DNA from 3 places in the Mitsuokella sp. AF33-22 genome. Region 1 is predicted to be linked to each of the others. Evidence: a T-box and tRNA genes for the amino acid it is inferred to sense, from the RefSeq annotation. Region 1 holds a T-box; the other regions hold tRNA genes.
The links. The T-box of region 1 lies ahead of leuS (leucine--tRNA ligase). A T-box ahead of a tRNA ligase gene usually reads a tRNA of that ligase, here a tRNA-Leu.
Positions count from the first base shown of each region.

Region 2: it has a tRNA-Leu gene. The T-box ahead of leuS (leucine--tRNA ligase) is inferred to sense a tRNA for this amino acid. The anticodon was not compared.
Region 3: it has a tRNA-Leu gene. The T-box ahead of leuS (leucine--tRNA ligase) is inferred to sense a tRNA for this amino acid. The anticodon was not compared.

Region 1 is NZ_QRQA01000005.1:14,306-24,715, forward strand. It holds gene DWZ54_RS04055 (ABC-F family ATP-binding cassette domain-containing protein) at 1-1,170, opposite strand, end outside; gene leuS (leucine--tRNA ligase) at 1,374-3,854, opposite strand; T-box leader at 3,903-4,110, opposite strand; gene DWZ54_RS04065 (YitT family protein) at 4,154-5,101, opposite strand; gene DWZ54_RS04070 (Nif3-like dinuclear metal center hexameric protein) at 5,136-5,945, opposite strand; gene DWZ54_RS04075 (class I SAM-dependent methyltransferase) at 5,939-6,625, opposite strand; tRNA gene DWZ54_RS04080 (tRNA-Asn) at 6,709-6,784, opposite strand; gene rpoD (RNA polymerase sigma factor RpoD) at 7,019-8,146, opposite strand; gene dnaG (DNA primase) at 8,194-9,972, opposite strand; gene DWZ54_RS04095 (deoxyguanosinetriphosphate triphosphohydrolase) at 10,128-10,410, opposite strand, start outside.
Region 2 is NZ_QRQA01000003.1:131,012-141,421, forward strand. It holds gene DWZ54_RS02810 (hypothetical protein) at 389-4,864, opposite strand; gene DWZ54_RS02815 (DUF6063 family protein) at 4,848-5,609, opposite strand; gene DWZ54_RS02820 (replicative DNA helicase) at 5,606-7,102, opposite strand; gene DWZ54_RS02825 (DUF2399 domain-containing protein) at 7,080-8,123, opposite strand; tRNA gene DWZ54_RS02830 (tRNA-Leu) at 8,359-8,445, shown strand; gene DWZ54_RS02835 (hypothetical protein) at 8,657-9,574, opposite strand; tRNA gene DWZ54_RS02840 (tRNA-Cys) at 9,667-9,740, opposite strand; tRNA gene DWZ54_RS02845 (tRNA-Gly) at 9,750-9,824, opposite strand; tRNA gene DWZ54_RS02850 (tRNA-Cys) at 9,837-9,910, opposite strand; tRNA gene DWZ54_RS02855 (tRNA-Gly) at 9,920-9,994, opposite strand; tRNA gene DWZ54_RS02860 (tRNA-Asp) at 10,000-10,076, opposite strand; gene pepD (beta-Ala-His dipeptidase) at 10,294-10,410, opposite strand, start outside.
Region 3 is NZ_QRQA01000010.1:98,320-108,729, reverse strand. It holds gene DWZ54_RS07885 (acetyl/propionyl/methylcrotonyl-CoA carboxylase subunit alpha) at 1-683, shown strand, start outside; gene DWZ54_RS07880 (PfkB family carbohydrate kinase) at 877-2,784, shown strand; gene rbsK (ribokinase) at 2,777-3,691, shown strand; gene DWZ54_RS07870 (Gfo/Idh/MocA family protein) at 3,747-4,724, opposite strand; gene DWZ54_RS07865 (transaldolase family protein) at 4,784-5,461, opposite strand; gene DWZ54_RS07860 (alanyl-tRNA editing protein) at 5,502-6,704, opposite strand; gene DWZ54_RS07855 (TrkA family potassium uptake protein) at 6,791-7,438, opposite strand; gene DWZ54_RS07850 (TrkH family potassium uptake protein) at 7,460-8,791, opposite strand; tRNA gene DWZ54_RS07845 (tRNA-Leu) at 8,870-8,954, opposite strand; gene DWZ54_RS07840 (D-alanyl-D-alanine carboxypeptidase family protein) at 9,020-10,189, opposite strand; gene radA (DNA repair protein RadA) at 10,295-10,410, opposite strand, start outside.

The sequences.
Region 1 (10,410 bases):
GCCGACGGAAACAAACTCGCCCTGTTCGAGCTCGCCCGAGATGGGCGGAATCAGGCCGAGCATGGTCTTCAGGAGCGTCGACTTGCCGAGGCCGTTCGTGCCGCGGATGGCGATTTTCTTATTGTGCTCCACCTTGATATCGACTGGTTTCGTCAGCGGTGTATCGTAACCGAGCACCAAGCGTCTGGCCTCGATGACAAAACGCGACGGCGTGCGGTCCGGCTGGAAATGGAAGTGCGGTTTCGGCTTCTCCTGGCGCTTCGTCAGGACCTCCATCTTGTCGAGCTTCTTCTGGCGGCTGTTGGCCATGCCGCGCGTCGCGACGCGCGCCTTGTTGCGCTGGATGAAGTCCTGTTCTTTCTTGATCTCGGCCTGCTGGCGCTCGTAGGCGGCTTCTTCCTGACGGCGCTTGAGTGCGGCCATCTCCTCGAATTTCTCATAGCTGCCCGTGTAGCGCGTGAGCTTGAGGTTGTCGACATGCCAGATCACATTCGTCACGGCGTTGAGGAACGGCACGTCGTGCGAGATCACGATAAAGGCGTTCTCATAATTCTGCAGGTAGTTCGTCAGCCAGCTGATATGCTCGGCATCGAGGTAATTCGTCGGCTCGTCGAGCAGCAGGATCTCCGGGTTCTCGAGCAGGAGCTTCGTCAAAAGCACCTTCGTGCGCTGACCGCCCGAGAGCTCGTCGACCTTGCGCTCAAGGCCGATGTCCCTGAGGCCCAGGCCGCCCGCGACTTCCTCGATCCGCGCATCGATGGTGTAATAGCTGCCGGCGTCGAGGATATCCTGGATGTCGCCGACATCCTTCATGAGCTGATCCATCTCCTCGGGCGAGGCCTCGCCCATCTTGTCGTAGGCCGCCAGCATCTCCTGCTCGAGCTGCACGAGGTGGTCAAATGCCGTGCGCAGCGTCTCGCGGATCGTCATGCCAGCCTTGAGCTTGGCATGCTGATCGAGGTAGCCGACCTTCGTGCGCTTCGCCCAAGTCACAGTCCCCGCATCCGGCGTCAGCTTGCCCGTGATGATGGACATGAAGGTGGATTTGCCCTCGCCGTTCGCACCGACGAGTGCCACATGCTCCCCCTTGAGCAGGCGGAACGATACATCTTCAAAAATCTCCCGGCCACCGTAACTGTGGGACAGATGGGATACTTCCAATACGCTCATGTTCTCTTCCTTTCTTGGCTCTTTGGCCCTTGACCTGGCATTCCTGCCGCCCGTTTCCGTAAAACAAAAAATAGTATATCATATCCCCGGTTGTGGAGAAAGTCTTTCTTGCGAGTCCCTGGTATCACAATGAAAATGCCGCAGCCGGTCGTTTTGACCAGATGCGGCATTTTCTATAAGCGGCCAGGCAGCCTGCTGACGGCTCAGCCCTTGACCACGATATTGACAAGCTTCTTCGGCACGCAGATGACCTTGACGATTTCCTTGCCAGCCGTGAGCTCCTGCGTACGCGGCAGCTTCATGGCGATTTCCTGCATACCCGCGCGGTCCGTATCGGCAGGGATCGTGATCTTGTCGCGGACCTTGCCGTTGATCTGCAGCACGATCTCGATTTCATCGAGCTTCGTGGCCGCTTCATCATAAGCAGGCCATTTCTGCTGATGGACGCTGCCCTGGCCGGCAAACAGGCGGCTCCAGAGTTCTTCCGTGATGTGCGGGGCAAACGGGGCCAGGAGCTTGATGAGGTTCTCAGCCACCTCGCGGGCGAGGCCGGCGTTGAGCTCCTTGTCCTGGAAGCCATAGAAGGCATTGACGAGCTCCATGATGGACGATACGGCCGTATTGAACATGAAGCGGTCGCGCACGTCCTCCGTGACCTTGCGAATCGTCACGTGCAGGACGCGGCGCAGATCCTTCTCGTCCTTCGTGAGCTTCGTGACATCGTATTTCTCAGGGCCGTTCTTGATGGCATCTTCAAAGTGTCCGAGGATGCGCCAGACGCGGTTGAGGAAGCGGTAGGAGCCCTCGACGCCTTGGTCGCTCCACTCGAGGTCGCGGTCGACCGGCGCGGCGAACAGGATGAAGAGGCGTGCCGTATCGGCGCCGTACTTCGCGATGATTTCCTCCGGCGAGACAACATTGCCCTTGGACTTCGACATCTTCGAGCCGTCCTTGAGGACCATGCCCTGCGTCAGGAGGTTCGTGAACGGTTCATCGAAGTCGACGAGGCCGGCATCGTGCAGCACCTTCGTGAAGAAGCGCGAGTACAGGAGATGCAGGATGGCGTGCTCGATGCCGCCGATGTACTGGTCGACAGGTGCCCAGTAGTTGACCTTGTCCTTGGCGAACGGCTCCTTGTCGTTGTGCGGATCCGTATAGCGCAGATAGTACCACGAAGAGCAGATGAACGTATCCATCGTATCCGTCTCACGCGTCGCATCGGCGCCGCACTTCGGGCACTTGCAGTGGACGAAGCTCTCACTCGACGCGAGCGGCGAGAGCGAGCCCTGCTCAAACGAAACGTCCTCCGGCAGCATGACCGGCAGGTCTTTTTCCGGCACGAGGACTTCGCCGCAGTGCGGGCAGTTGATGACCGGGATCGGTGCGCCCCAGTAACGCTGGCGCGAGATGAGCCAATCACGCAGGCGGAAGTTGACGCGGCGCTTGCCGAAGCCTTCCTTCTCGGCCTTGTCCATGATGCCCTTCATCGCAGCCTTGATATCGAGCCCCGTGAATTCCGCGGAATTGACGAGCACGCCGTCCTTGTCCGTGTAGGCTTCTGTCATCTCCTCGAGCTTGAGCTCGTGGTCACGCGGCTGCAGCGTGATGATTTTCGGGATGTCGTACTTCGTCGCGAACATCCAGTCACGCGAATCCTCGGACGGCACGCCGATGACGGCGCCCGTGCCGTAGTCGGCAAGGACGTAGTTCGTGACCCAGATCTGCACCTTCTTGCCGTTGAACGGGTTGATGCAGTAAGCACCCGTGAAAATGCCTTCCTTCTCGGACTCGCTCGACGTGCGCTCAATCTCACTCTGATTGCGCGTGCGCTTGACAAAGGCCTGGATCTCCTCGGCCTTCGGATTGTTCTCGCAGATCTTGTCGACGAGCGGATGCTCAGCAGCGAGCGCGAGGAACGTGATGCCGTAGACCGTATCCGGGCGCGTCGTGTAGGCGGCAATCGAGGTGCCGAGCTCCGGTGCCTCAAGGTTGAACTCGAGGCCTTCGCTGCGGCCGATCCAGTTGTCCTGCATCGTCTTGACGCGCTCCGGCCAGCCCTTGAGCTTGTCGAGGTCCTTTAAGAGCACATCGGCATAATCCGTGATCTTGAGGAACCACTGCGAGAGATCCTTCTTGTGAACCTCATGGTCGCAGCGCCAGCATTTGCCGTCGATAACCTGCTCGTTGGCAAGGACCGTGCCGCAGGTGTCGCACCAGTTGACCGATGCCTTTTTCTTGTAGGCGAGGCCGCGCTTGTAAAAGAGCTCAAACAGCCACTGCGTCCACTTGTAGTACGACGGATCGCACGTCTTGACCTCGCGGTCCCAGTCATAGGAAAGACCAAGCTTCTTCTGCTGCTTCTCCATGTTCTCGATGTTGCTGTACGTCCAGTCGGCCGGCTTGACGCCGTGCTTGATGGCGGCATTCTCAGCCGGCATGCCGAAGGAGTCGAAGCCCATCGGGTGCAGGACGTTGAAGCCCTCCATCGTCTTGTAGCGCGCCATGACATCGCCGATGGCGTAGTTGCGCACATGGCCCATGTGCAGATTGCCCGACGGATACGGGAACATCTCAAGTGCGTAATACTTCGGGCGGTTGGGGTCGGCTTCCGTCTTGTAGACCTCTTCCGCTTCCCATTTCTGCTGCCATTTCGACTCGATGTCCTGCGGCGAATATCTTTCCATGCTGATTTCCTCCTAAAAACAAAAAGTCCCCGGCCGTCTTTTCAGACAGCCAGGGACGATGATTCGCGGTACCACCCTGCTTGATGCCGAAGCATCCTCTCGGTGCCGTAACGTGGCAGGCGTCAGCCGTTTCCTTCCAAAAGGGTTTCCCAGCTGCTCCTCCGCAGCGAGTTCAGCGTTTCGTGTCACCGGCTCACACCTGCCGCCGGTTCTCTTTGGGCGTTCCGCGCCTACTGCTCTGCATCCAAGGATTTTACGTGTTTACATATGATTTATTATAGCGGGGAACGCGCCTGCCGTCAACTGTTTCCCGCATCACGGCCTCTCCCCGTCTGGAAGGCCAGCTGCTTTTCGTGCGTCTGCCTCCATTTGCGCCGTGCATCCTCGTAGCTCTCGCATTCGAGCGTGAAGCCCTTGCCTGATACCTCGGAGGTATCCGAGACAATCATGAAGGCCTGCGGGTCATGGTGATCGACAATCGTCTTGACGCGGCTGACCTGCGTGAGGCTCACGACGACGAAGAGGATGTTCTTCGGCTCCTCGGCGAAGCCGCCGCGGCCGTCGATGAACGTTGCGCCGCGATGCACATTCTCCATGATGTCCGCACAGATGGTCTTGGCCTGCGGCGAGACGATGACAATGGATTTCTCGCGGTTGAGACCGGCGGCCACGCGGTTCGTGAGTTCAGCCGTCACATAAATCGACACGAGGCTGAACAGGGCCACTTCGATGCCGAACAGGACCATGGATCCGATGATGATGAGGAAGTTCAGCAGAAAGACGACCGTACCGACATCGATCGAATAATATTTTTTCGTGATGGCGGCGATGACGTCAAGTCCGCCCGTATTGGCGTTCGAGCGGAAGACCATGCCAAAGCCCGCACCGGCAAGGACGCCGCCGAAAATCGAATTGAGCATCGGGTCGGCACAGACGTTCCAATCGACCATGAAGTGCGTCGCATCGAGGATGATGGAAAGCACGACCGTGCCAAAGATCGTATCGGCGGCATAGAGCTTGCCGAATACGTGATAGGCCAGGTACAGGATTGGCAGATTGTAGACGATGTTCTGCATGCCGACGGGCAGCCCCGCCAGATAGTAAACAATGAGTGCAATACCACTTAGACCGCCCGTCATCAGATGGGCCGGTATCAAAAACAAGTTGAAGCCCAGGCAGACAAGCGTGCAGCCAATCGTGATCTGAGCATAACGTGCCGTGTGTTTCCGCAAAGTATTCTTGACCATACGATATTCCCCTGCTTTCTCCGACGCATAATCGTCAGGCTAATTCAAAGAAGTCACGGGAAGACTGGTCCTCAAGGACCCGGACCTCACCCGGTGCCTGTTCGAGTTCCTGGCGCAGACGCGCCGCCAGTGCTCTGACCACGGGGAATTCCGTGCCGAAATGGCCGGCATCGATGAGGTGCATGCCGAGTTCCGCCGCCTGCTGAGCGTCGTGATACTTGACATCGCCCGTCACGTAAACGTCGGCTCCCATCATGGCCGCCTTGCCGATGAATTCGGCACCGGCACCGCTGCAGAGCGCGACCCTGCGCACGGGGTGTGCGCCGGCATCCACGAAACGCACGTGCTGTGTCGGCAGTGCCTCGCGCACCTTTGCCGCAAAGTCGCGGATGGTCATGGGCGCTGGCAGGAAGCCGATGCGCCCGAGGCTCTCGGCCGCGCCATCTTCATGCTGCTCCGTGATGATGAAGCTCGAAAGCTTTGAAAGGCCGATGGCGTTTGCCAGCACATCGTTGACGCCGCCCTGTGCGATGTCGAGATTCGTATGCGCCGCCACGACGGCGATATCATGCTTCAGCAGGACAGACAGGCGATGGCCGAGCGGCAGATCCGTGCGCAGCTTCTTGAGCGGATGAAAGATGAGCGGATGATGGGCAACGATGAGTTCCGCGCCCTGCTCGATGGCCTGATGAACGACTTCATCACTGACATCGAGCGCCACGAGGACTCTGCCTACCTCCTGGGCCGGGCTGCCGACCAAAAGACCGGGATTGTCCCATTCCTCCGCCAGATGCCTGGGTGCGATGCGCTCGATGGCATCGAGTATGACTTGACATTTTACCACGATAAACGCGCCTCCAACTCTTTGATGCGATCTTTTACTTTCTGATACTTCTTGGAGGACAGGGCCCGCTTACTCTTTTCCATGCCGATGGCCACGCGCCGCTGCTGGAAGAGCAGCGATTCGATGTGATGGCGCAGAAGCGGCGGCTTCTTTTCCCAGAGCACGGGTCCGATCTCCAGCAGGATCTCCTCCGGCATCTTGCGCTTGCCGCGTTCGGCCTTGATGATCTCATAGATGCGGCCATCCGCGATGGCCAACGACTCGTCGACGATATGCCAGTGGCTGTGATAGAGCCAGCGGCGCAGTTCGGCTGCTGCGCTCTGAGGCTGCAGAATCAGTGTCGTAAGCTTCGCGACGACATCCTGTGATGCGTTCAGGATGTCCGTCATGAGCACGCCGCCCATGCCGGCGATGCAGATCGTATCCACCTCACCTGGCTTCACGGTGGCGAGTCCGTCGCCGAGGCGCACGGAGATCTTGTCCATGAGCCCGGCTTCCCGGACCGTGCGGTTCGCAGCCTCGAAGGGGCCGGCATTCTTGTCGCTGGCCACGACAAAATCCGCTTTTCCCGCCTGGACGAGCGCGATGGACAGGTACCCGTGATCGGTGCCGATATCTGCCACGCGGCTGCCCTCCGGAACAAAGTCGGCCAACGCTTGCAGTCGATCATCAAGATGCATGAGGAAGTCCCCCTTTTCAGACTATGACACTATCATAACATAACAAAAAGGGTGTAACAACTGTTACACCCTTACAATGCGTATGGCTCCTCGAGCAGGATTCGAACCTGCGACAGCCTGATTAACAGTCAGGTGCTCTACCGGCTGAGCTATCGAGGAATATCAACAACAGATATTATTATAGGGTGTGTACAGGGATATGTCAATACCTGCCGACAAAAAAATTGTCCTGTTCCATCTGGCAAATATACGTCATGGCCAGAACATCCAGCGCCGGTCTCCCGCTTTCCTGTGTCAGAAACGCAAAAAATTTTTTTAGTTGATACAAAAAATAACCTGTTCCATGCCAAACATGAAACAGGTTATTTTTATGCACGAATCTCAAAGCCTGACTCAGTCCAGGAAATCCTTGAGCTTGCGACTGCGGCTCGGATGGCGCAGCTTGCGCAGGGCCTTGGCCTCAATCTGGCGGATGCGCTCGCGCGTGACACCGAAATTCTGGCCGACCTCTTCGAGCGTGCGGGCACGGCCGTCGTCGAGTCCGAAGCGCAGGCGCAGAACCTTTTCCTCACGCGGCGTCAGCGTATCGAGAACATCCTCGAGCTGTTCCTTGAGCAGCATGAATGAAGCCGCATCGGCAGGTGCCGTTGCATCCTGGTCTTCGATGAAATCGCCGAGATGCGAATCCTCTTCCTCGCCGATTGGCGTCTCGAGCGACACCGGTTCCTGTGCGATCTTCATGATCTCGCGCACGCGCTCGACGCTGATCTCCATTTCCTTGGCGATTTCCTCCGGGGTCGGTTCACGTCCGAGCTGCTGCAGGAGCTGGCGCGACACGCGGATGAGCTTGTTGATCGTCTCGACCATGTGTACCGGGATGCGGATGGTACGGGCCTGGTCCGCGATGGCGCGCGTGATGGCCTGACGGATCCACCAGGTCGCATACGTACTGAATTTATAGCCCTTGTTGTAATCAAATTTCTCCACGGCCTTGATGAGGCCCAGGTTGCCTTCCTGAATGAGATCCAGGAAGAGCATGCCGCGGCCGACATAGCGTTTGGCGATGCTGACGACCAGGCGCAGGTTGGCTTCCGCCAGGCGCTTCTGGGCCTCTTCGTCACCGGCCTCCATGCGTTTAGCCAGTGCGACCTCTTCTTCTGCCGTCAGCAGGGGGACGCGGCCGATTTCCTTGAGGTACATGCGCACAGGATCATCGATGCTGACACCTTCCGGTACGCTGAGGTCGATTTCCACATCTTCGTCAGCTTTGTCCACATCCATGTCCACATCGTCATCATGAGAATCGCTGTTGGAATCATCCACGATCTCGATGCCACGCTTGCTGAACATATCGTACATGGCGTCAATCTCATCCGGCGACAGATCCTGCGTCTGCAGGGCATCCACCAACTCTCCATATGTCAGCGTGCCACCATTCTTCTTTCCCTTCGATAACAGGCTCTCTATGATCTCAGAGCTGCGGCTCTTGCCAGCAGCCTTTGCGGTCTTCTTTTCAGCCATTCGACTGCCCCCTTTCCAGACGTCCCATCCATACAATCGTCAACAGTTCACCATTCATCCATTTCATGTTTAATCTTATTTACCTCATTCAATTCATCCAGATACGCCTTATTGCCAGCCTGCAGGTATTCATTGGCCCTGCGGCTGTGTTCCATATACAATGCGTTGAGCTCCGCTTTCTTGAGTACCTTGAGCGAGTCCTCATAAGCCTGGGTTTCCTCCCGTCCCCCGAGATTCTCGACGAGGGCTCGGGAAAGCTCTGCGGACGCTTCATCGCTCAAGCCGGCCGTCATGGCCTCATCCACGGGACGGCCTTCTGAAAGGCCCTGCTTCAAGAGCAGCAGAATCTCGCGCTGCACGGGATCTGCCAGCTTCTCGAGCGTTAAGATCGTCTCCACATGAGCGAGGACGGCAGGATCCTGCCAGGCCATGCGGATGACGATGCGTCCGGCCCGGCGCAGGGCATCGTCCTGCTGCACGACAGCCTGACGCACAGGGGCCTTCGTCTCCTTCGGCAGGACCTCCGGCCGATAGCGGGCCAGTTCGGCCTGCACCACGCCCTCATCGAGCATCAGGGCCTGTGCGAGCTTTTTTTCGTATTCGCTGCGCTCAGTCGGCTTGCGGATGCCCGCGAGCACGGGCATCATGGCCTGCAGGGCCTGTACCTTCCCGGCCAGCGTATCGTATCGCGTGTGGGAGAGCACGTAGTGCAGGCGGTAATCCACGAGCGGCATGGCCTTTTGCACGAGGGCGCGAAAGGCCTCTGCGCCGTGCTTCCGTATGTACTCATCCGGATCCTTGCCATCCGGCACGACGATGACCCGGACCTCCGCTCCTGTATCGCGGACAATCGACAGGGCCCGTATCGTCGCATTCTGGCCGGCCTCATCGCTGTCGTAGCAAAAGCAGATCACCGGCGCATAGCGCAGGAGCAGTTTGCTGTGTTCCGGCGTAAAGGCCGTTCCCAAAGAGGCGACAACGTTTTCGACGCCAGCGTCAAAAACAGAGATTGCATCCATGTAGCCCTCCACGACAATGGCGTATCCTTCGCGCTGGATGGCGCGGTGAGCGCGGTCCAGTCCGAACAGGATGCGCCGCTTGTTGAAGAGCACGGTTTCCGGCGTATTCAAGTATTTCGGGGTCGAGTCATCGAGAACCCGGCCGCCAAATCCAACCACTCGCCCGCGTTCATCCGCAATCGGGATGATGACGCGGCCTCGGAATCTGTCATAAAGGCCGTTGCCGTTACGACGCTCAGCCGCGAGGCCGCTTGCCAATAAAAATTCCTGCTTGATTCCACGCTTCAAGAAAGCCGTGGACAACTTATCCCAGGCAAGTGGTGCAAAACCGAGTTGAAATTCCTCAATCGTCTCAGGACGGATGCCACGTTTCTTGAAATATGCCAATCCCGGTTCCCCGAGCCGCGTCATCGTCAGGCAATTGTGGAAGAAATCCCGCGCGAGCTCATTGACCTTGCGCAAATCCTTCCGCTCCTGTTCACGGGCCAATTCCTGCGGACTCTTGTGACGCTCCGGCAGGGGAATCCCCAGCTTTTCCGCCTGGAGCTTGATGGCTTCAAAGTACGATACGTTCTCGATCATCGAAAGGAATTTGAAGGCGTTGCCGCCCGCATGACAGCCAAAGCAGTAAAAGAAGCCCTTGTCGGGTACGACGGAGAACGATGGCGTATTTTCCTGATGGAACGGGCAGCAGCCCCAGTAGCGGTTGCCCTTGCGTTTCATGGGAACATATCCCTGTACGACGCTCAGGATATCCGTCTGGGCATTGACCCGTTCGACGAAATCGTCCATCTCCTCATTGCGCATACGATCCACCTTGCTGTATCCTTCCATTCTATTGGCATGCATCCTGTGCCGATTCTTCTGGCACTTGTAGTATATTCGCTACGATTGTCCAAAAACCTGCCTGACGGCAAGAAAGTTTTCAACCAATCGCGCAAACGGTTCATCCCCGGCCAGTCTCAGGAGCCCGCCTTCAGCACGCGGCCCACCGGCGGCACGAAGATTTCATTGAATCGCTGGACGGCATAGCTGTCTGTCAGCCCCGCCACATAATCCGTTACGATCTGGCTGCGGCTCCACCGTTTCTCCCGCTGCCGGAATTCTTCCGGCAGTACCTCGAAATGGTCGAGGAAATACGCGTAGAGCGCCCGCAGCACAAAGCCTGCCTGACGCCGCTCATCAGCCAGCGCCGGCGAGAGATAGATATGCTCGAACATAAAGCTGCGGAAATGATCCATGACT
Region 2 (10,410 bases), on a different contig from region 1:
CAGTCAGTTGGGTCACATTTAGGCGCGCGCTGAAGCCGGAATGCATCCCGCAGCGTCATCGGTCGTACGCACATCCTCGTCCATGGCCCCCTTTCGGCCCTGCGGGCCACACCCGGGGATGCCACCGGCATCCCGCGCTTCGCGCCCGTGCGCGGGGCTATAACGCTTGCAAGGACTTGCTGTTGGGTACTGTTCTTCCCCGTCCGTCCAAGGACCTCTTCCACCGCTTCGCGGTCCCCCTTCCCCGTGCGCGGGGAAGGCGCCACTCCAAGATGTGATTCTGCGTCGCTCCCTCGTCCCTGCTTTTCGTTTTTCTATCAGGACTGCCAGTCAATGCCGATGTTGCCTGACACTTCTTATGCCAGTCGCTGTTGGTCCGTGCGCAAAATCAATCAAAGAGCCCAAGCTGGTCGTAGGAGTTGAGGCGGGCCAGGCTTTCGGGATGGTGTTCTTCGAAGAAGGCGGTCTTGATCTCCTGCTCGGGAATCACCGTCCTGCTCTTGTGGTCAGCCGTATCGGCGAAGCGGCAGCTGTAGACGACGGGGAAGTATTTGCGGATGAAGCTGCCTTCCTGATGGGCTGTCAGCGCGATGATCTGGAAGCCCAGCTGCTGCGCGATGAAAAAGACCGGGCTAAGAACATGGTCGCTCGAAGCCTTGCCAAACGGGTTATCTGCGACGACCACGCGCGTATTGTATTTGGCTTTCCGGATATGGCAGCGCTTCTCCGAAAGGTAATTGAGACAGCCGAGGAACAGGGCCATATTCTTGCTCCACGTCTCGCCGCCCGACCACTGATTCGATTCTTCCCACGGATAGGGCCGCTCGGAGAAGGTATTGCCGCTCGTCGCCTTGCGGCAGCGTACCTTGACGGCCTGATTCCCGAGCACGACATGCAGCATCTGCTGCGTCCGCAGCCGTTTCTCCAGCGTGTCGCGGATCTTCTTGCCGTCTTCCTGGCCGAGTTCATCATGATACGCGTCGCCATCGAGCTCCTGCGCCAGGTTGTTCAGATAGGACCGGATGGACGTGCGGGCCGCGGCTTCCTCCCATTCCGGCAGCTGGATCATGATGATGTCCTTTGCCGCCTCGCCCACCTTGACGCGCGTCCTCGAGGCAAGCTCCTTCAAGCCGTCACAGACCGACTGCAGATGAAGGATCATGTGCCGGAGCATATGCTCCATATGCGCCAGATGACTCCTTCGCTCCTCCTCGAAGAGGCTGATGGCCCCCTGCAGGCGTTCCCTGCTCTTCGTCTGCCAGTCAAGATATTCCTCGTAGCGCTCCTTGCTGCGCAGGCCGTCGACGATGCTGCGGCGCATCCGTTCTTCATGCACCTTGTCCTCACAGTAGAGGATGAACGCATTCTTCTGCTTCTCTCCGGCGCGCTGGCGCTGCTTTGCCGTCTCGAATGCCGTCTCCGCCTGCTCCAGACATGAGGCAATCCGTGTAGAAAGCTCCGAGCTGCCGGCGTCTTCTTCGAGCTTTTCGGGAAGCACCATGGGGATTTCCTCGCGCGCAAAGCCAAGCTGTTCGTTGCGGATTTCCAGCTGATGCACGAGTCCATCGAGAGCTTTTTCCTCGCGTCCGTTTGCCTGCAGTTGTGCCGTCAGTTCAGAGGCGAGCTTCCTCAATACTTCCTGCTGCTGCGCCGCCTCGCGCTGCACGTCTTCAAAAGGCTGCACAAGAGGCGTATAAACGCCGTATTCGCGCTCATGACGCGCCCGCTCGTTCTCGCACTGTCCGTCCTGTCGGTTGTACGTATCCTGCCGCGCCCGGCATTCCTTTTCGGCCTGCTGCTGTGCCTTCTTAAGCTGATGGGATGCCTGCAGCAGCGTTTCTTCGCGCAGGGCACCATCCTCCGGATAGACGAACGTCTCGTCGAGCTCCGTCTCCGCCCGGCGCTGCTGCTCGCAAATCTCTTTTTGCAGGCGTTTCTTGTCGGCCTGTGACTGGGCAATCTGTGCCTCGAGGCGCGCCCGACTGCTGTCGGCACCTTCCAGCTGGCTCTGCAGGCGGCGCCGCGTTTCCGCCAGTGCCTCATAGGAAAGTCTCTCTTGCGGCAGGACGGCCGTTTCCTGCTGCACATCCGGATAGTACATCATGCGCCGCACTTCCTGCAGGCGCGTTTCGGCCCCGGCCTCGTCATACGTCAGCGCATCCTGCTGACGTCGCAGGGCATCCAGTTCCCCCGTCAGCCGCTTTTCCTCTGCCTGCAGGACTGCGCAGGCCTGCAAAAGCTCGCTGTTACGCGCGAGGATTTCCTGGTGCTGGCGACGCAGTTCCTTATACTGCGCCAGTTGCCGGAGGCCATAGGAAAGCCAGGCCTCCCGTCTCTCCGCCTCCTGATGCTTCTTGCGGAAGCCCTCGGCATTCTGGCGGCACTGCTCCTGATTCCGGCGGGCTTCCCGCAGCACATGCTGCGTGCGCGAAAGGGTCTCCTGCAGCGACTGATACGCATCCCGCTGCTCGCGGTACCAAGTAAAGGGATACCGTTCCTCAAACTGCTTCAGGACTTGCAGCGAATGGCTGAGTTCCTGCCATTCCCGGTCATTTTCCCGCAGCAGGCCGTCAGCCCGGTCAGCCTCCTCCCGCATGGCGTCGAGCCAGTCACGGAACGCTGCCGGCTGCATGACGCGCTGCCAGTGCGAAGGTGCTACGATATGCAGGCCGCCGGTCAGCGTCTCCCCTGCCACGATGGCCCTTGCCTGCTGCTCGGACAGGATGAAGACAGGCTCAAAGAAATCCCCGGCCTCCTTTGCAAGAAGGCGCTGCAGCTGCGGCACATCCTCCTCCATGACCACGACGCTGAGTGCCCAGAACGGATATCGCGCATAAATCTCCTGTTGTTTCTCAGCCACGGCTTCCACGTGCAGCTGGAAGAATTCCACGCCGCTTTTAAGGAATACGAACTCGCTGCTCCAGGCTTCGATCTTGTCAAGCAGGACAGGATCCGCCGCGAATGCCTCGAGCCCATCGTAGAGATCCAGCCAGCGATGGGCCTGCCGGCGCTTCTTGTCGAGATCGTTATGCTGCTTTTCATGCATGACGACGGCATCGCTGAGCTGCTGGGCAAAGTATTCCGCCTGACGGTAGAGATCCGCTGCCTCGCGGGTGGTGTTGGCGCACTGCGGCCATTTCTGCAGATTCGCGAATACATCGCGCGCCGCCGTCGTCACGCGGTCCAGAGCGACCGTCCGCTCCTGCAGGGCCTGCTGCTGTTCATCACAGGCCTTTTCGGCTTCCGCAATCTGTCCGGCAGCCTTCTCTCCCTCTTCTTCGAAAAAGGCAATGTTCTGCGCATAATCATCCCGGTTCTTCCGGACTTCTGCCAGTTCCCGCCGCCAGGCCTGTTCCTGGGCATCCACATCCTGATGGACGGCATCGGTGAAGAGTTCCTGCTCGATGACTTCCTGCTGCGCGACAAGCGCGCCGATGCGCCCTTCGCCGCTGTCGATCTCCTGCCGGAGCTTCTGCTGACGGCGATGGTTCTCCCTCTGCTTTGCCTGACACGCAGCTTCGTGCTGCTTCTGCGTCTCCCGCTGCTGCCGGATTTCCTGGATGCGCGCTTCATGCTTCTGCTCCTGCTGCTGGAACCAGCCATGAAGCCAGGCGCCATTCTCCTTGAGCTGGGCGGCAAGCTCCTGCGTCTTCTGGTCGGCTGCCAGGAGAGAAAGTGCCCGCTGACGCTCGGCAAGCAGGCCCTCGGCCTGTGCGAGCTCCTGTTTCCTGCGGGCATAGCTGAGATTGGCGGACATGGTCTGATTATCCCGATACGCCTGTGCCGCATCGTCAGACGCGCGTTTTGCTTCTTCATAAGCAGCTCGTGCCTCCTCACAGGCAGCCTCAGCGGCCGCCACGCGGCAGGCCGACAGGATTTCCCGGTTCTTCTGGCGCTGGGCATCGTTTTCCTGCTGGCGCATTACCAGCGTTTCCTGTTCCTGCTGACAGGCAGCCCGCGCGCGGCGTACCTGCTGGTCGTACGCCTTGAGCAGTCCATTCTGATGCAGGAGCTCCTGCTCCGCCTCATACTGTGCCTTCTTCACGGCCGTATAATCCTGCATCTGCGCGAGGATGCCCTGCATCTCCCCGATGCGTTTCTCGAGGCGAATCTGCTGCTTGACATGTTCGCGCTGGCTCTCAAAAAGCGCAGCAAAGCCATTACCTTTCTGCTGACCATGAGCGGCCGCCGCCAGACCTTCCTCCACCGTCGGGATCAGCAGGCGGTCCACGAGCTCTGCCGTCGTGCGGCAATTGTTGAAATACGCCTCGACGCCGCCCTCCGTCTCGTTGATGGCCGCAATCTTATCCCATTCCGACGCGATGAGCTTGAAGTGCTCTTCGATGTAATCCTCATAGGCCTGCAAGATATCATATTCCGAAAAGAAATGAGCCAGCATATGGCGTTCCGCCGTACTGCGGAAGAATGCGGTCATTTCCTCTTTCGTCGCCGGCCGTTCCCTACTGCCCTCCTTCTGCACGAATGGCAGCGTATCGAGGCGAACGGAGGATTCCGGCGTGTACTCCATGGCAAATTCCTGGCTGCCGAGCTGGTCCTTGCTGTTGCGGAAAAGCGTCACGGCCGTCAGTGCATAGCGGCGCGGCCGGTCCTCAAGAATCCACTCCACGGCGATATGCGCCGCTGAGTTGCTGAGCTGCAGCGTTTCCTGGATCTTGCGCTGCGCCACGGATTTGCGCGGCAGCACCGCCTGTATGAGCGTCTGTACGAACACCGTCTTGCCCGCGCCATTCTCGAGCAGCAGGATGGCATTGTAGCCGTCAAAGCGAAAGATCGTATCGATGTAGCGTTTGTGTCCATGGTCATAGACCACATTCGTAAAGCGAATCCTACTGATGGATGGCATGGTCATCCGCTCCTTTCTCCCCGTCCTGCACGTCCTTGTGATCCAGTTCATACATGAAATCCAGGATGCCGTTGTTATAGCTCGCTTCCATGAAGTAGTTCGCAAAGATGGCCCTTGCCTTTTCCGTCAGCACGAGCTCGTCGTTGCCGATTTCCCGCACGAGATGCTGCTGCAGCAGGAAGGATCTGGCCATGCTCAAAAAGCTCAGGCGGCTGTTTGTCCGGGCGTCCTGTTTCCTGGCCGTTTCCTTGATGCTGTCGAGGTCATCCCACTTCCGCATGAGCGTCAGCCAATTGAAATTCATCGCGCCCTCAGCAGCCTTGAGCGTCTCCTCGTCATGGCGGTGCAGCGATTCGATGCGGCCGTTCATGGCTTCAAGCCAGGTGCTCATGCTCACGAAGTCCGCCGGCTCCTGCGTCTGATAGCTGTCGTAGAAGCAGCCGAACAGGACAATGATGGAAAGGTACAACAGGTAAATGTCCATATTGACCGCTTTCGATGTCATGTATCGTTTCTTGAACGCCTCATTGCTGATATGGAACGGCGATTCAAGTGAGGCCGGCAGAAGATACAGATAATCGGCATCGCTGATCAGCACACACTGCACCTGCCCGACGAAGCGCTCCACGAAATGGCGGACTTCCTCATTCTCCCAGTAAGCGGAAATCTCCGCTTTGCGCACTTGGCCGCTGGCTGCCAGGCGCGCATAGATGTCAAAGGCCAGCATCACATTATCTTCCATCATGGCTTCTCATCTCCATCCACTGTCACGGTGATATCCATATCGCTGATCGTATAGCCGTCAAGCTCCACAAACCCGGGGCGTTCCTGCACCACAAGCGACAGGAGCTCCGGGCAGACCGCCGGGATCCGCGCGTAGACCGAGTCCCTCGCGATGCGCTCAGGATTAAGATGCAAGCAGTGCTGCCGGTGCAGCAGCATCCAAAAGACGTAGAACTGTTTCTCGCTGCACCAGGCGGACCGCTGCTCCTCAAGCATCGCGCAGAACGCCCGCAGGGTCGTCTTCCTGCCGAGACCCAGGAAATCCAGCAAATTGCGCACAATGGCCGCATAATGTTCCTGGACATTCTGAAGTTTCTCACCATGGACCTCCGTATCGTCAATCTCCGGAAACGCTTCCTGTCGGCTCTCCCGCTCCAGCTTCTCGAGGCGCTGCGGCAGGAAGATCGTAAGCGGCGACCAGAGCTCGCAGGCCTGTAGCGGCAGGAAAGGCTCGACGAGACGGCGGGCTGCCGTCAAAGGCAATGGCGAGGCGAACATGCGGCTCGTGATCTCCTGTTCATAATTGAAACTGTCCACGCCTGTGAAATACAGCGCTTCTTCAGCCGCAGCCAGCGCTGATGTACCGAGGTCAATACCGGCCTTCAAGAGCTCGCGATGAAGCGCATGCACATGCGCAAGATGGCGCTCCACGGCCTGGATGTTCGTATAGGCACGCCGCTCGGGGTCGGCCTGTGGATTGCTGCGGATGCGCTCCTTCGTATCGCGCACAAAGGTCTGAAGCTCCGTGAAGGCATCTTCTTCGCTCTTGAGCCGCTGGTTGAAATCAGCCACAATCCTGCGATAATGCTCCAGCGTCTCCTGCGAGACGATGTTGCGATGGATTTCCTGACGGATTCTGTCCATGCGATTGCGCAGCGTTTCGACATCGAGCCGCATCTCCTCGATCTGACGCAGGGCCAGTACAAATTGCCCTTTCTCGAGCTGCTTGCGCAATATGAGCTGGTTGATGGACAGCTGGTACTCGCTGAAATACTCCTTCGTCGCAAAGATCAGCTCGAGTCCCTGTTCATCAAGGACATAATACTGCTCGTTGGCATGGATGTCGGCGCGGTCTGCCTTGAGATAGGAATAACGGGCCCTCACCTCTCTGCCCTGTTCCCAGTCGAAAAAGACCTGTTCATTGCGCCGGCCGGTCTGCGGGCGGAAAACGCCCACGATATCGCGGGCCAGCTGCTCATACGCTTCCTCCCCCTTCTCTACGGGGAAGAGACAGCCCTGCGTCTGCTGCTGCAGAAAAAGCGCAAGGTTCCGGATGCCGGCCTCACGCTTGCCGTCCAGCATTTGCTCAAAGAAAAAGAGCAGTGCCAGAAGGCCCAGCTCCATACCAGAATATGATTGTTCACCTTTCTGCCCGAACTGCCGCCTGCCAAGACGGTACAACGGTTCCATGAGCAGGATGCGTTTCATGCGTTCAGCAAAGTGTTCCGATTCCATTCCGTAATTCCTTTCCACATGTAAGCAAATCCGCTGCCGACAGGGCTTCCTGCGGATAATACCGATGATTCTCTAAGATTTGCCGGAACTTCCGTGTCTCCTCCGGCCGCAGCCAGTGGGAAAAAGCCTGCCAGGCCGTCTCGTCGGGTGTCTGCTGCTCCTTGCCCTGCGGTGCCGGCTGCTGCAAAAACGCGCGGTAAAACGGCGTGGCGAGGCGTACCTCAACGGTAGGGCAAGCCGTTACAGACTGAACGATCTTGAGGCCTTCCCAGTCAAAGTCGCCAAAGTACCAGGCAATGTGATGAGCCTCCGGGCATCCCGTCTGCCGGGGCAGGGCCGCGAGATTGCCCGCGATCTTCCAGCCGGCACCAAAGACCAGAGACGCAAGGCCCAGCTTCGCGAAATGAGGCAGCAGCTTATGATACGGGGCCTTGTTCTCCAGCACCAGATGGTGACAGATGCCGCCCTGCAAAGCAGAGGGATTGACCGCCATCATCAGGGGTTCCCACTCCCGTTTGACGCCAATGTCCTGCCAGCTGAGATGCAGACGATGCAGCAGCGTATCCCCTTCCCTGGTCAGCAGGAATTTCTCGTCGCGGAAGATATCCCAGGAACGCTGCTGGTCGGAAACCGTCAGCGGCCGCCGGACAGCCGTATGCTGCAGCCATTGGCTCAGCTGGATGATGTGCGCAAGATCCTGCTGCCAGCATGTGAGAGGCTGTCCATAATAAAAGGAAAAATCGAGCGATGCGGCCAAGCCGAGCCGTGCGATATCCTGCTGGATGGCATCGGCCGCCGGGCAGAGTCGCCCGCGTGCAAGGCGGCAGCGCCGCGGCAAGCCGCGAAAATCCGCCCCGCGCGCCGCCACCCGCGTCAGGCTGCCATCGCGCAGCAATGCTTCCATAGCCTGATGAAATGTCTCATAATCCATGGCAGCAAAGGCTCGCTGCAAATCATCCAAATCAACGGTCTTGCGCGTCCATGCCCGCAGGAACGCCCGGATTTCCTGTTCTGCATCCATCACCAGCCCTGCCTTTCTCATCATTTCATCTTCATTGTATCACAGAGCAATCATGAGCAAAAGCCACAATTTTCTCTCACATGTCCATGGACCTCTTCCGCCGCCGACGCGGGTCCCATCCCCTTTTTTTGCACCTTTTCCGTGCGCGGGGAAGGCTGATTTATGGATGGGTTGACAAAAGGAAAGATGAATGCTAAAATATATTATGTTAATGACGCATGAGTGATGTCATTTTGCCGGAGTGGCGGAATTGGCAGACGCAGCAGACTCAAAATCTGCCGTTGGCAACAACGTGCCGGTTCAAGTCCGGCCTTCGGCACCACTTGCAACACAAGGCTTCGCGGGTTTCCGCGGAGCTTTTTTTGATGACAAAAATAGCGTTTTGCATCTAACACTGCATCTAACGGGGCATTGAAGAAAATATAAGAAAAGCCAGGCACATCGATTGTCTGGCTTTTTCTACAGATACGAACGCCACAAACAAGATCATTTTGCATATATATGCATAACGAAGCACGAGCCTGCCGCGATGATTACGCCTCGGGCAGCAGCTGCTGAATGCGCTGGTTGACGAGATCGATCCATTCGCCGTGGAAACCGACTTCCATCAGGAGCTCTTCAATCGTCTCGATGCGCGGCTGCTCGAGGAACATCAGCACGCGGCTCTTCTCGAGCTGGCGGTAGATGTAGTAATCCTCGGGCATTGTGCCGGGCTGCGGGAACGCGACGGTGTACTCATGGTACATCTTGTCATTCATGGATTCATAGACGCCCGTCGAGCGCGCCGCATAGGCACGCCAGGTATCCGGCAGCTCTGAGAGCAGCGCGCGGATCTCCGCCTCGAGCGCCGCGATCTTCGTGCGGTAGTCGGCGAGGGTCTGACTGACGGCCTGCGTGTCCTCGAGCATGACAGCACAGATGAAGTCGCGCAGAGCGGCAAAATCCGTCAGCTGGTACTGCAGGAAGTCCTCAGGCTTCTCGACGCCGGCCAGCCAGTCCTTGAGCGACTGCTCCATGGCCGCACGGGCCTTGGCCACGACGAGCTCATCCTCGCCGTGCAGCTGAAGCGAGAGGTTCGCGACGCGCTGGCCGGGCTCCTCTGACTTCAGGATTTCCTGCCCGGCGCAGGCACGGCAGTAGCCGATGGCCTCATTCGTGAAGGGCTTGCCCGCATAGATCTCTCCCATGAACGGGAATTCCTTGCCGAGCTTGTCGTAGATGCGGCGTTCCTCGGCAAGCTTGCCTTTCGAATAATACGTCAGCGGACGCTTCTGATAGACGACGCGCGTCACCTTGCCGCAGCCCGGGCAGTGATATTCCTTGTCGACGAGATTCACAGCGATGTCGCGTTCCGGATTCGGCTTGAAGAACGCGTACGGTACCGTCTCGACGAAGCAGTAGTTGAACACGTTGAGCAGATTATCGGTGATACGGGAAGGTTCATTGGCCATCAAAGACACTCCTAACTTATTACAGGCAATCGCAGGTGATTACAGGCAAACAAAAAGCCCGGAAGGAAAACCTTCCGGGCTGCATTTCATCTTGGAGGCGACACCCAGAATCGAACTGGGGATAAAGGTTTTGCAGACCTCGGCCTTACCACTTGGCTATGTCGCCAAAATAAAATGGAGCGGAAAACGAGGCTCGAACTCGCGACCCCCACCTTGGCAAGGTGGTGCTCTACCACTGAGCTATTTCCGCATGATATAAAATTGGAGGCGACACCCAGAATCGAACTGGGGATAAAGGTTTTGCAGACCTCGGCCTTACCACTTGGCTATGTCGCCAAAATAAAATGGAGCGGAAAACGAGGCTCGAACTCGCGACCCCCACCTTGGCAAGGTGGTGCTCTACCACTGAGCTATTTCCGCATGAATGGCGACCCGAATGGGACTTGAACCCATGACCTCCGCCGTGACAGGGCGGCATTCTAACCAACTAAACTACCGGGCCGTTCTTCTTTTGTGTCGCTCTGTCTCAGCGACATGTATTATTATATGGGCAATCTGCGTTCTTGTCAACACTTATTTTAAAAAAAGTTGCGATTCCGTTGAAAAAGGGATGAAACAAAGAGCAGACACGCTACGTTATATAAAAAGGAGCCCGCCGTACAAAGCATTCGCACGCGGGCCTCCCCTCTATGTTCTTTTCGTTATGCCCCAAGCGGCCGTCAGCGCAGCGCAGCGATCTTCTCGAGTGTCGCGAGGATCAGATCCACCTGCGGCTTGACCGTGGCGAGGACAAGATGCTCGTTCGGGCTGTGGATGTCGCACGTCGTCACGCCGAT
Region 3 (10,410 bases), on a different contig from region 1:
AGGATATGCGCGAGCGCGTCGGCAGCCTCGCGGTCAAAGCCGCCAAGAGCGTCCATTACTCCAACATCGGAACGGTGGAATTCCTACTCGACCTCTCGAACAACGAATTCTACTTCATGGAGATCAATCCGCGCATCCAGGTAGAGCATGGCATCACGGAAGCCGTCACGGGCGTCGATCTCGTGCGCACGCAGATCCGCATCGCCGCCGGCGAGCCGCTCGACTTCGTCCAGCGCGATGTGCATTTCAGCGGTCATGCCATCGAATGCCGCATCAACGCCGAAGACCCGGACAACAACTTCATGCCGTCGCCGGGCCAGATCAACTTCATGCATGAGCCGAGCGGCCCACGCGTCCGTTTCGACAGCGGCGTGACGGCCGGTCTTGCCATCGAGCCGTATTACGATTCCATGATCGCCAAGATCATCGTACACGGCCGCACGCGCGGCGACGCCATCAAGATCATGCAGCGAGCCCTCAACGAATTCCGCATCGACGGCGTCAAGACGACGGTGTCCCTGCACAAGAAGATCCTCAAGGATATCTATTTCCGTACGGGCAACATCGATACGCAGTTCATCAAGAACCGCATCCGCTCCTACGAGCAGGAAAAGAAAAATCTCAAGGATATGAGCAAGGAAGAACTTGCCAACTCCATCAGCGCCAGCATGTATTACGCGTGATCTCCCATACGTTTGAACAAGCCCTCATGAGCCAGCCGGTTCATGGGGGTTTTTCGTTTGCATGATAAAGAATAAATACAATCAATAGCAAAAAATTGACAGAATACACCTGCAGTTATATAATAGTATCATCGCTTTAGAAATAGTTTTACGAAAACTATTTCTAAAAATAAAAAGAAAGGAGCGTGCGAGTTTGAACATCAAGGATATTGCGGAACTGGCTGGCGTATCACCAGCCACAGTATCCAAGGTCATCCATCACAAAGACAGCGGCATACGCGACATCACCCGGCAGAACGTTCTGGCCGTCATTGAAAAATATCAGTATCAGCCCTATAAAAAGATTCTCCAGGAACATGAACGCCAAAGCAGGATCATCGGCGTCGCAACCGATATCAGCAGCACGGACACCATGCGTTTCCTGTCGGCCCTGACAAAGGCCTTCATGCAGACCGGCTACTCCCTGATGGTATTTCCCTATCATCCGGATTATCAAACGCTTCTCACGGACAGCATAAAAAGTCAGCATGCCGAAGCAGTCCTCGCACTGACCAAGGCCCCTCCGCTGCTGCTCAAGCCGCTCGCCGAATCCGGACTTCCCGTTTTCTGGCTGGCAAGTGAAAAAAATCCCGCGATGATTTCGCTGCCATCAGTCAAGGAGCAGGCAGCTTACCGCATGACCAAATACCTGCTCGCACTCGGGCATCATCACATTATCGGCCTTGCCCGGGACGGCACCAGTCTCTGGCAAAAAGGTTATGAGCAGGCCTTCCGGGAAGCACATCAGCAGGCAGGAACAGTCCTCACCTCCGAGGTCCTCAAAAACACCCTGACGTTCTGGCTGCCCAAGGAGTGTACGGCTGTTCTCTGCTCCGACCTTGAAACGGCCGTCTTGGTGCGAGAAGAGCTGCGCAGCCACGGGCTGCGCGTGCCGCAGGATATCTCGCTGGCCTGCCTCAGCGGCGTGGAAAAAGCTGACAAGGAAGCCGCCAGGATCACCATGGCCTGGATGGACTGGACGGCTTATGCGGCAAAGATAAGTCGCAATCTTCTGGAGCAGCTGGGTGTCCGTGCTGAAGATGCACCCGCAGATGATAAACAAATGATACAGATCCTGCCATGCGGCAGTACTGCCGCACCGCCTCAGAAAGGCCTTGGCAAGAAGCTCATCGTCGTCGGCAGCATCAACATGGACCGCAACATCTTCCTTCCGCATCTTCCTGCCGCTGGAGAAAACCTGATGGCATCAAAAGTCGTGCAGGCTCCTGGCGGCAAGGGGGCCAATCAGGCAGTCGGGGCCGCAAGGCTCGGGGCGGAAACCTGTCTCATCGGCATGATGGGAAAGGATGCCGCCTCCCAGATGATTTTCAACGAGCTGCAGAAAAATCACGTCTGCTGTACGGGTGTTTCCTTCGATGCCGCACTCGATACCGGCACGGCTTATATCAACGTCACGGCCAAGGGCGAAAGCAGCATTGTCATCTACCCCGGGGCCAACAGCCTGCTGACCCGGGAACGCATCGCGGCACAGGAAACGCTTTTTGACGGTGCGCATTATTGCCTGCTGTCCACGGAAATCCCCATGTCAGCCATCGAAGAAACCCTGCAGATCTGCCGGCGCAAAGGCATCCCGGTCCTCGTCAAGCCGGCAAATATCCGCAGTCTTCCCGCCGCCCTGCTGCCCGCCATCACGTATCTTCTCCCCAGCCGTCGGGAAATCGAGATGCTGAGACCGGGACCGTCCTCGCTGGAGGAAAAAGCACAGTACTTCCTGCAGGCCGGTGTGAAACATGTCATCATCACACTGGGAGCCGATGGCTGCCTGTTCTGCCACCAGGGGGGACATCAATACTTCCCTGCCATGGATATCCAGCCAGTCGACACGACAGGCGGTGCCGATGCCTTTATCAGCGCACTGGCCGTCTGTCTCAGCGAGGGCATGCCCATAGAAACGGCCATTGGCTTCGGCACTTACAGTGCCGGTCTCTGCATCGCGGGTCCCGGCGTTCAGCCCTCACTGCCTCAGCGAAATCTGCTGGAATCATACCGCGAAGAAATCCAGATTCGCTTTATGGAAAAAGGAGGAATCCATCATGAATAATGTACTGGTCATCGGCAGCCTCAACATGGATTTTGACGTTTATACCAGCCGCCGTCCGGCCCCTGGTGAAACCGTCATGGGACAAAGCATGAAAATGGTCCCTGGCGGCAAAGGCGCCAATCAGGCCTACGCACTGGCCCGAATGAAGGTAAAGACGTCCATGATCGGCGCCGTTGGCGATGATCCGTTCGGCAGGATGCTCGTGCAAAATCTCAAAACAGCCGGCGTGGACACGAGCGGCATCCGCCTGTCTGACCGGGAAACCGGCAAAGCCTTCATCGAGATTGACGGGCAGGGACAGAATTACATCACGGTGATCGCCGGTGCCAATCACGATCTCGATGAATCCCTGCTGCTCGACCACATCGATCTCTTTGAGCAGGCCGATGCCGTCGTCATGCAGCTGGAGATTCCCTTCCCCATTGTCCTGCAGGCCGCAAAGCTCTGCCGTCAGAAGGGAAAGCTCTTCATCCTGGACCCGGCGCCAGCCATGCGGGACATACCGGCCGATTTCTTTCCGCTCGTCGATATCGCCAAACCAAATGAAACCGAACTGTCTGTCCTGACCGGCATGCCCACGGACAGCCGGGAGGAAATTGTACGGGCGGCGCAGAAGCTCCATGCGCTGGGCGTCCGGAATGTCATGGTGACCCTTGGGGGGCAAGGCACGCTTCTCCTTCAGGAGAGCGGCATGCAGGAATTCCCGGCTTATCCGGTAAAAGCGGTCGATACGACGGCCGCCGGAGACTGTTTCCTCGCTTCATTCATCAGTCAGTTTGATGGCAGGGATTTCGCACCGGCCATCGATTTTGGCGCCAAAGCAGCCTCCATTGCCGTAACGCGTCCCGGTGCGCAATCCTCCATCCCCGATTATGAAGAAGTCTGTCAAAAATTTTCTCATTCCTGATAAAAAGTCCTCGCAGATTGCCGTCTGCGAGGACTTTTTTGTCTCTATATCGTGTTTATTCTTCTTTGGGATACTTCATGCCCCAGTCCTGACGAATCTTCGTCATGATATCCATGACATCGACCGTATAATCAAGGTGCATGGTATTCGCAGTCCCGCTTACGGCCTGCTCCATATCTCGCACTTCATAAGTCAGGGCATCGGCCGTATCACCCGCTGTCACTTCTTCCTTACGGCCGTCCTCCGTCCAGGTGATGACGGCCTTGTCGCCGCGCGGATACTCGTAAAGCTCGATATAGGCCTTGTCAAAGGAGATTGTGCCGCGCTTTGGCTGCTTGGCGTGCAGGGACAGGATAACCGTCGCCATCTCCTCCTGTTCATTCTTCAAGAGAATGCTCGCCTGTTCATCGACGCCCGTCGGCGCATACTTGACCTGAGAGAGGATCTCATGCGGACACGAGCTCATGAACCAGCGCACGAACGACAGCGCGTAGACGCCGATATCCAGCATGGCGCCGCCCGCCAGACTGCGGTTGAAGAAACGGTTCTTCATGTTGTATTCCTTGTAGCTGCCGAAATTCATCTGCAGCAGGCGCAAGGGGCCGAACTCGCCCTTTTCCATGCGCTCCTTGAGCACACGGTAGAGGGGCATATGGTAGATGGTCTGCGCTTCCGCCAGCACCACATGGTGTTCTCTTGCCAGCTGTACAGCCTCCGCAAGCTCCGCCGCATTGAGCGTGATGGATTTTTCGCAGAGCACATGCTTGCCGGCGGCCAGAGCCTGGCGCAGGTATTTGATATGCGTGTTGTGCGGCGTCGAGATGTAGACAATGTCGACATCATCGTCGGCAAAGATTTCCTCCGGCGTATGATAGACGTTCGGGATGCCGTATTCTGCCGCAAAGGACAGCCCCTTCTCATACGTCCGATTCCCCACGCTGTAGAGATTGCCGCCAAGCTTCTGCATGGCCTCGGCCAGCTGATGCCCGATGACGCCGCAACCAAGCGTGGCCCAGCGATACTGTACTGCCATGATGATTCCCCCTGTCCCATCCTGTACGGACACAACGTATTTTTGCATATCTGGCAAAATCAGATATTGCTCATATCCCTGCCCTGGCCGCAGAGCGTCTCAAAATCCGTGCGGAAGGTCTTGACTGCCATCGTGACGGCATCGAGCTGCACGAGGCTTTTGAGCACGGAGGGCGCGAGCGTAGCCGCGCCGATGCCGCAGGTGCAGAGTGCGAGCACCTGCTGGGCATTCTTGAAACTAGCCGCCAGGATTTCGGCATGGCAGTCGTTCTGCGTGAGGATGGTCTGGATATTCCGGGCGGTCACGATGCCATCGGAGCCCAGATTATCGATGCGGTTGACATACGGCGCCACATAGGAAGCACCGGCCTTCGCCGCGAGAAAGGCCTGCATCGCCGTGTAGACGGCCGTGCCCGTGATGCGCACGCCGTCCTTGTGGAGCTTCTTCATCGCGCACAGCCCCTCGGACGTCACTGGAATCTTGACGTACGTCGAGGAACCGAGTTCATCGCCGATGCGGTCAGCTTCCTCAATCATGCCGGCGGCATCTTCGGACACGACCTGCACGTGCAGCTCTGCTTCCGAACCGATGAAATCCCGGATCTCGCCGAGCACCTCATACGGCGGCCTGCCCGTGCGCGCGAGGATACTCGGATTCGTCGTCACACCATCGAGCGGGAATATCCCGTATGCCTCTTTGATTTCTGCCATATCGGCACAATCCAGCAACAACTTCATGAAAATCTTCCTCTTTTCCGACAGTATTCCAAAACAGTTCTTACCAGGCGGCGGCAAGATCCGCTGCCATCTGCTGCCAGCCCTCAACACAGGCGGCGCTGCCCTGGCAGGCATCCGGCCGTCCGCCGCCGCGTCCCTTGAAGCGGTCGTTGACTTCCTTGAGCTTCTGCTGACAGTTCACATCATCTGACGCGGCAGACAGGATGTAATTGATGCGCGCGCCGTTCCGGTAGAAGACGGCCACCACGGCATGCTCCCGTTCGAGTGCTTTCCTGGCAAGGGCCTTGGCCTGTGACGGCGTCAGATCCTCGCGGATAAAGACGAGTTTGCGATGGCCCGCCTGATCAAATACCGGCTTGGCGTCCATCTCGCGCAGCTCGTAGTCGAGCAGCCGGTCCGTAAGGGCTGTGACCTGCACGCCGAGCGCCTTCTTTTCTTCCTCGAGGCGCTCGACACCCGCAGCGATCTCTTCTTCCTTGACCGAGAGACGGTTGGAAACGTCCTGTGCCGCCCGCATCCAGACATCCATCTTCTGCAGGGCCTCGCGGCCACAGAGGAAACTGATGCGCGAACCGCCCTTATGGCGCTCCACCTTGAGGACCTTGACGAGCCCCACCATGCCGGTCGTCGGCGGATGCGTACCGCAGCAGGTGCAGGAATCGTTGCCCTCGACGGAAACGATGCGCAGGATTCCCTTGAGCTTGTCGTTGAATTTGCGCAGCGGCCGCTTGGCCGCATGTTCTGCAGGCACGAGCTCCACATGGATGGGCCGGTCTTCCTCGATGGCCCGATTCGTCATGGCTTCAGCTGCCATGGCCTCCTCATAATCCACCTCGCGGCTGATATCGATGGAAACCATGTCAGGGTGCATGTGGAAGCCCACATTATCCGCCCCGTAGAGCTTCCAGAACGCATAGGACAGCATGTGTTCCCCGCAGTGCTGCTGCATGTGATCAAAGCGTTCCTGCCAATTGAGCTGACAGGTCACGAGCGTGCCTGCAGCAAGCGGCTGCTTCGTCTCATGATAAATGATGCCGTCCCGTTCCGAAGCATGCAGGACCTCGATGGCATCCCTGCCGTTCCTGAGCACGCCGCGGTCGCTGAGCTGTCCGCCGCCCTCCGGGAAAAAGACCGTCTGATCCAAGACAATCCGGTAGCCGTCTTTGGCTGGCTCACAAGCCTGCACCGTTGCCTCACAGGACTGCAGCATGACATTCTCTTCAAATAATTTTTTGGTCTTCAAACTGCAACACTCCTTTTCTACAGGTATTCAACAGGCGGGCCGATTTTCCTGCCGGCAGCACCGGATACAGCGTCTTTGCGCGATGCTCAGAATTTCACGAAACGCTCCATGTCCTCCTGCTTGCCGAGGACCAGGATGGAATCCTCCGCCCGCAGCATCGTCTGAGGCGTGATCTCCACCGTCAGGCTGCCCCCAACCTTGATGCCGAGCACATTGACATGGTAATTGCGGCGGATATCGAGCTCCCCGATGGTGTGTCCCGCCCAAACGACCGGCATCGAGATCTCGTAGACCGCATAGCCGGGACTAAGCTCGAAGTAATCGAGCAAGTGGTTGGAGCCGTAGCGGATGGCCGTCCAGAGAGCCAGCTGCTTCTCCGGATAGACGACCTCATCGGCACCGTTGCGGCGCAGGAAGCGCTCATGGATGCTGCTTGACGCGCGGGCTACGATATAGCGCGCACCGAGCTCCCGCAACTGCAGTGTCGTCTCCAGAGAACTCTGGAAATCGTCGCCGATCGCCACGATGCACGTATCAAAATTGCTGACGCCGAGCGACTCAAGGAAATGCCTGTCGGTCGTGTCGGCAATCAGGGCATTGTTCGTATAAGCCAGCACCTGATTGACGAGGTCCTCGTTCTTGTCGATGGCCAAAATCTCGTGATGCATGGCATGCAGCTTGCGGGCCACGTGGCGGCCATAGCGGCCAAGCCCGATCAGTAATATGGATTTCATTTTTACACCTCACTGCCATCGTCAGCCGATGGTAATCTTGCCCTCGGGCAGGCGGCGCCGCGCCGCGCTCTTCCTGCTATGCAGGGCGTAAATCATGGTCAGGGCGCCGACGCGTCCGAAATACATCAGGAACATCAGGAGCCCCTGAGACAGCGGCGACAATTTCTCCGTCAGGCCGATGGAAAGGCCGACCGTGCCGATGGCCGATGACGTTTCCAGCATACAGTCGATCATGGCCGCATGGTCAAAGACACTGATGAAGATGCTGATGCCCATGAACAGGAACAAGTACATCATGAAGATGGCCAGCGCGTGCTGCAGCGCCTCCATCGGCATGCGTCTCGACAGGCATTCGACATCGCGCTTCATCTTCAGGGCCGAAATCATGGCCATGAGGAGCGTGAAGGCCGTCGTGACCTTGATGCCGCCTGCGGTCGACCCCGGGGCGCCGCCCGTCAGCATCAGGAGCACCATCAGGCAGCGCCCGGCCTCGCTCAGATCCTCGATGTTCATCGTATTGAAGCCGGCCGTGCGCGTCGTGACGGATTGAAACAGCGCCTGCCAGAACCGCGTGAAGGCATCCGTGCCCGCCAGCTCCTGCGTGAAGAAGAAGAGAGCCGGCAGGAAAATGAGCACAGCCGTCATGATCATGATGATGCGCGTCTGGAACGTCCAGCGACTGACGTGATGGCGGTGCGTGATGACATCGGCCCAGGTCAGGAAGCCCAGGCCGCCGGCCACGATGAGCCCCATGATCGTCAGATTGACCAGAGGATCAGCGGCATAGGCCATCAGGGAACCGCCGCCGCGGCTCCCCAGAAGATCAAAGCCCGCGTTGCAGAAGGCCGAGATGGCGTGAAAGAACGCCATCCAGATACCGTGCTGCCAGCCGTAATCGCGGACAAAGACCGGCGCGAGCAGGCAGGCTCCGAGAAACTCCACCCCAATCGTGAATTTGAGGATGAAGCGCAGGAGCCGGACGATGCCGCCGAGCTGCTGCGCGGAGAGCGCCTCCTGCATCGTATGGCGCTGCATGAGTCCCACGCGCTGCCCCGAGGCCATCGTGACGGCCACGGCCATGGTCACGACGCCAAGGCCGCCAATCTGTATGAGGATGAGGATGACGAGCTGGCCGAAGAACGACCAGTAGGAAGCCGTATCCTCCACGGTCAGTCCCGTCACGCACGAAGCCGAAACGGCAGTGAAGGAGGCCGACAGGAAGCTAGCACCGCGCCCGTCGCTCGTCGCCAGCGGCGTCATGAGCAGCATGGTGCCCATGGCAATGAGCAGCAGGAAGCTCAGCACGATGAGCTGGAAGGACGAGAGCCGACGCAGGCCGTGCAAGATATTCATGGTAATGGAAATCCTTTCATAATAAAAACGGGGCTGCCCCACCGAGTTTCCTCCGTGTGACAACCCCGAACTTTGCTCTGGTGCGGATGAAGGGGCTTGAACCCATACGCCTTGCGGCACTGGATCCTAAATCCAGCGCGTCTGCCAATTCCGCCACATCCGCATAGGGACATTATAATATAACCGTCTTGCCACTGTCAACCGCACGCCAGGAACAGGAAACAGGCATCAAAGCCACGTCAGCACGCCCTCGAAGACGCCCACGAGCCAGGAACCGAGCGAGAATCCCGGCTCCACCGGATTGGCGATGAGGTCGACGCTGCCGACCGGCTGCCCGTCGTATGACAGGATGAGTTTGCCGACGGCTTCGCCGGGCTCGATGGGCGCGGCAATGACCTTCGGCAGGTCATACGAAATCGTATAATGCTCGGCAGATTCTCCCGGCAGCAGCGGATAATAGATATCCCCCGCCGGAACCACCTTGGTCCGCGAATGAACGCCGCCCTTAACCCAGACGTGACGCTTGCATGCAGAGGCCGTCGGCCCGGCAGCCATGGTCGTCTCAGCAAAGCCGTAATCCAGGATGCGCCGCATATCCTTGAAGCGGTCCTCTTCGCTCGCCGCATGCATGACCACGGCGATGAGCCTGACATCGCCGCGTTCCGCCGAAGCGGCCAGGCAGCCGCCGGCCGCCTTCGTCCAGCCCGTCTTGATGCCCGTGATGCCCTCATAGCGGCCCAGGAGCTCATTCGTGTTCTCCACAAGCAGCTGCTTGCCCGCAGGCTCTTCCCAGCGGATCGTGCGCTGCTGCTGGCGCACGATATCGCGGAACACGGGATTCCGCATGGCATACTGTGCCAGCCGTGCCATATCGTGAGGCGTCGAATAGTGGTCTTCATCCGTCAGCCCGTTCGGATTCGCGAAATGCGTGCCGGTCATGCCGAGCTCCGCCGCTTTTTCATTCATGCGCGCGACAAAGTCGGGGACGCTGCCGTCCGCTGCTTCCGCAATGGCCACCGCCGCCCCGTTGTCCGATGCCATCATCATGCCGCGCAGGATTTCCTCAAAGCGCATCGTATCGCCCGCTGCGATTTGCAGCGGCGTATCCTCGGTCTGCGCCGCGAGCGGCGAAATCTTCACGAGACTGTCGGGCGTCAGACTGTTCATCCCCAGAAGGCAGGTCATCATCTTCGTCATGCTGGCCGGATAATGGCGCTCCTCACCATGCTTCGACCAGAGCACGCGGCCCGTCTGCGCATCGATGAGAATGGCCGCATCCGCCGTAACCTCAGGCTCTTCCGCCTGCGCCAGAGATGCCGGCAGCAGCAGGAACAACAGAAAAAAGACGAGCAGGCCGGCCCGCCTGACACAGCCTGCCCTATCACATAATCGAGGCATATCATACCCTCCCAGAAGTCGTTTTTTTCTTCACAAGAAAAACCTTCCCCAGCCGAGGAAGGTTTTCTGCGGATGATTCTATTATAACACGTCACGGCGTCCTGTCTATGCCTTTGGCATAGCCAGGCGCAGCGCATCGCCGATGGTTTCCGCCCCATAGAGCGAAATCCCTTCAATCGTATCCTTGAGCTGGCGGTAATTCTTCATAGGCAGGACGACGT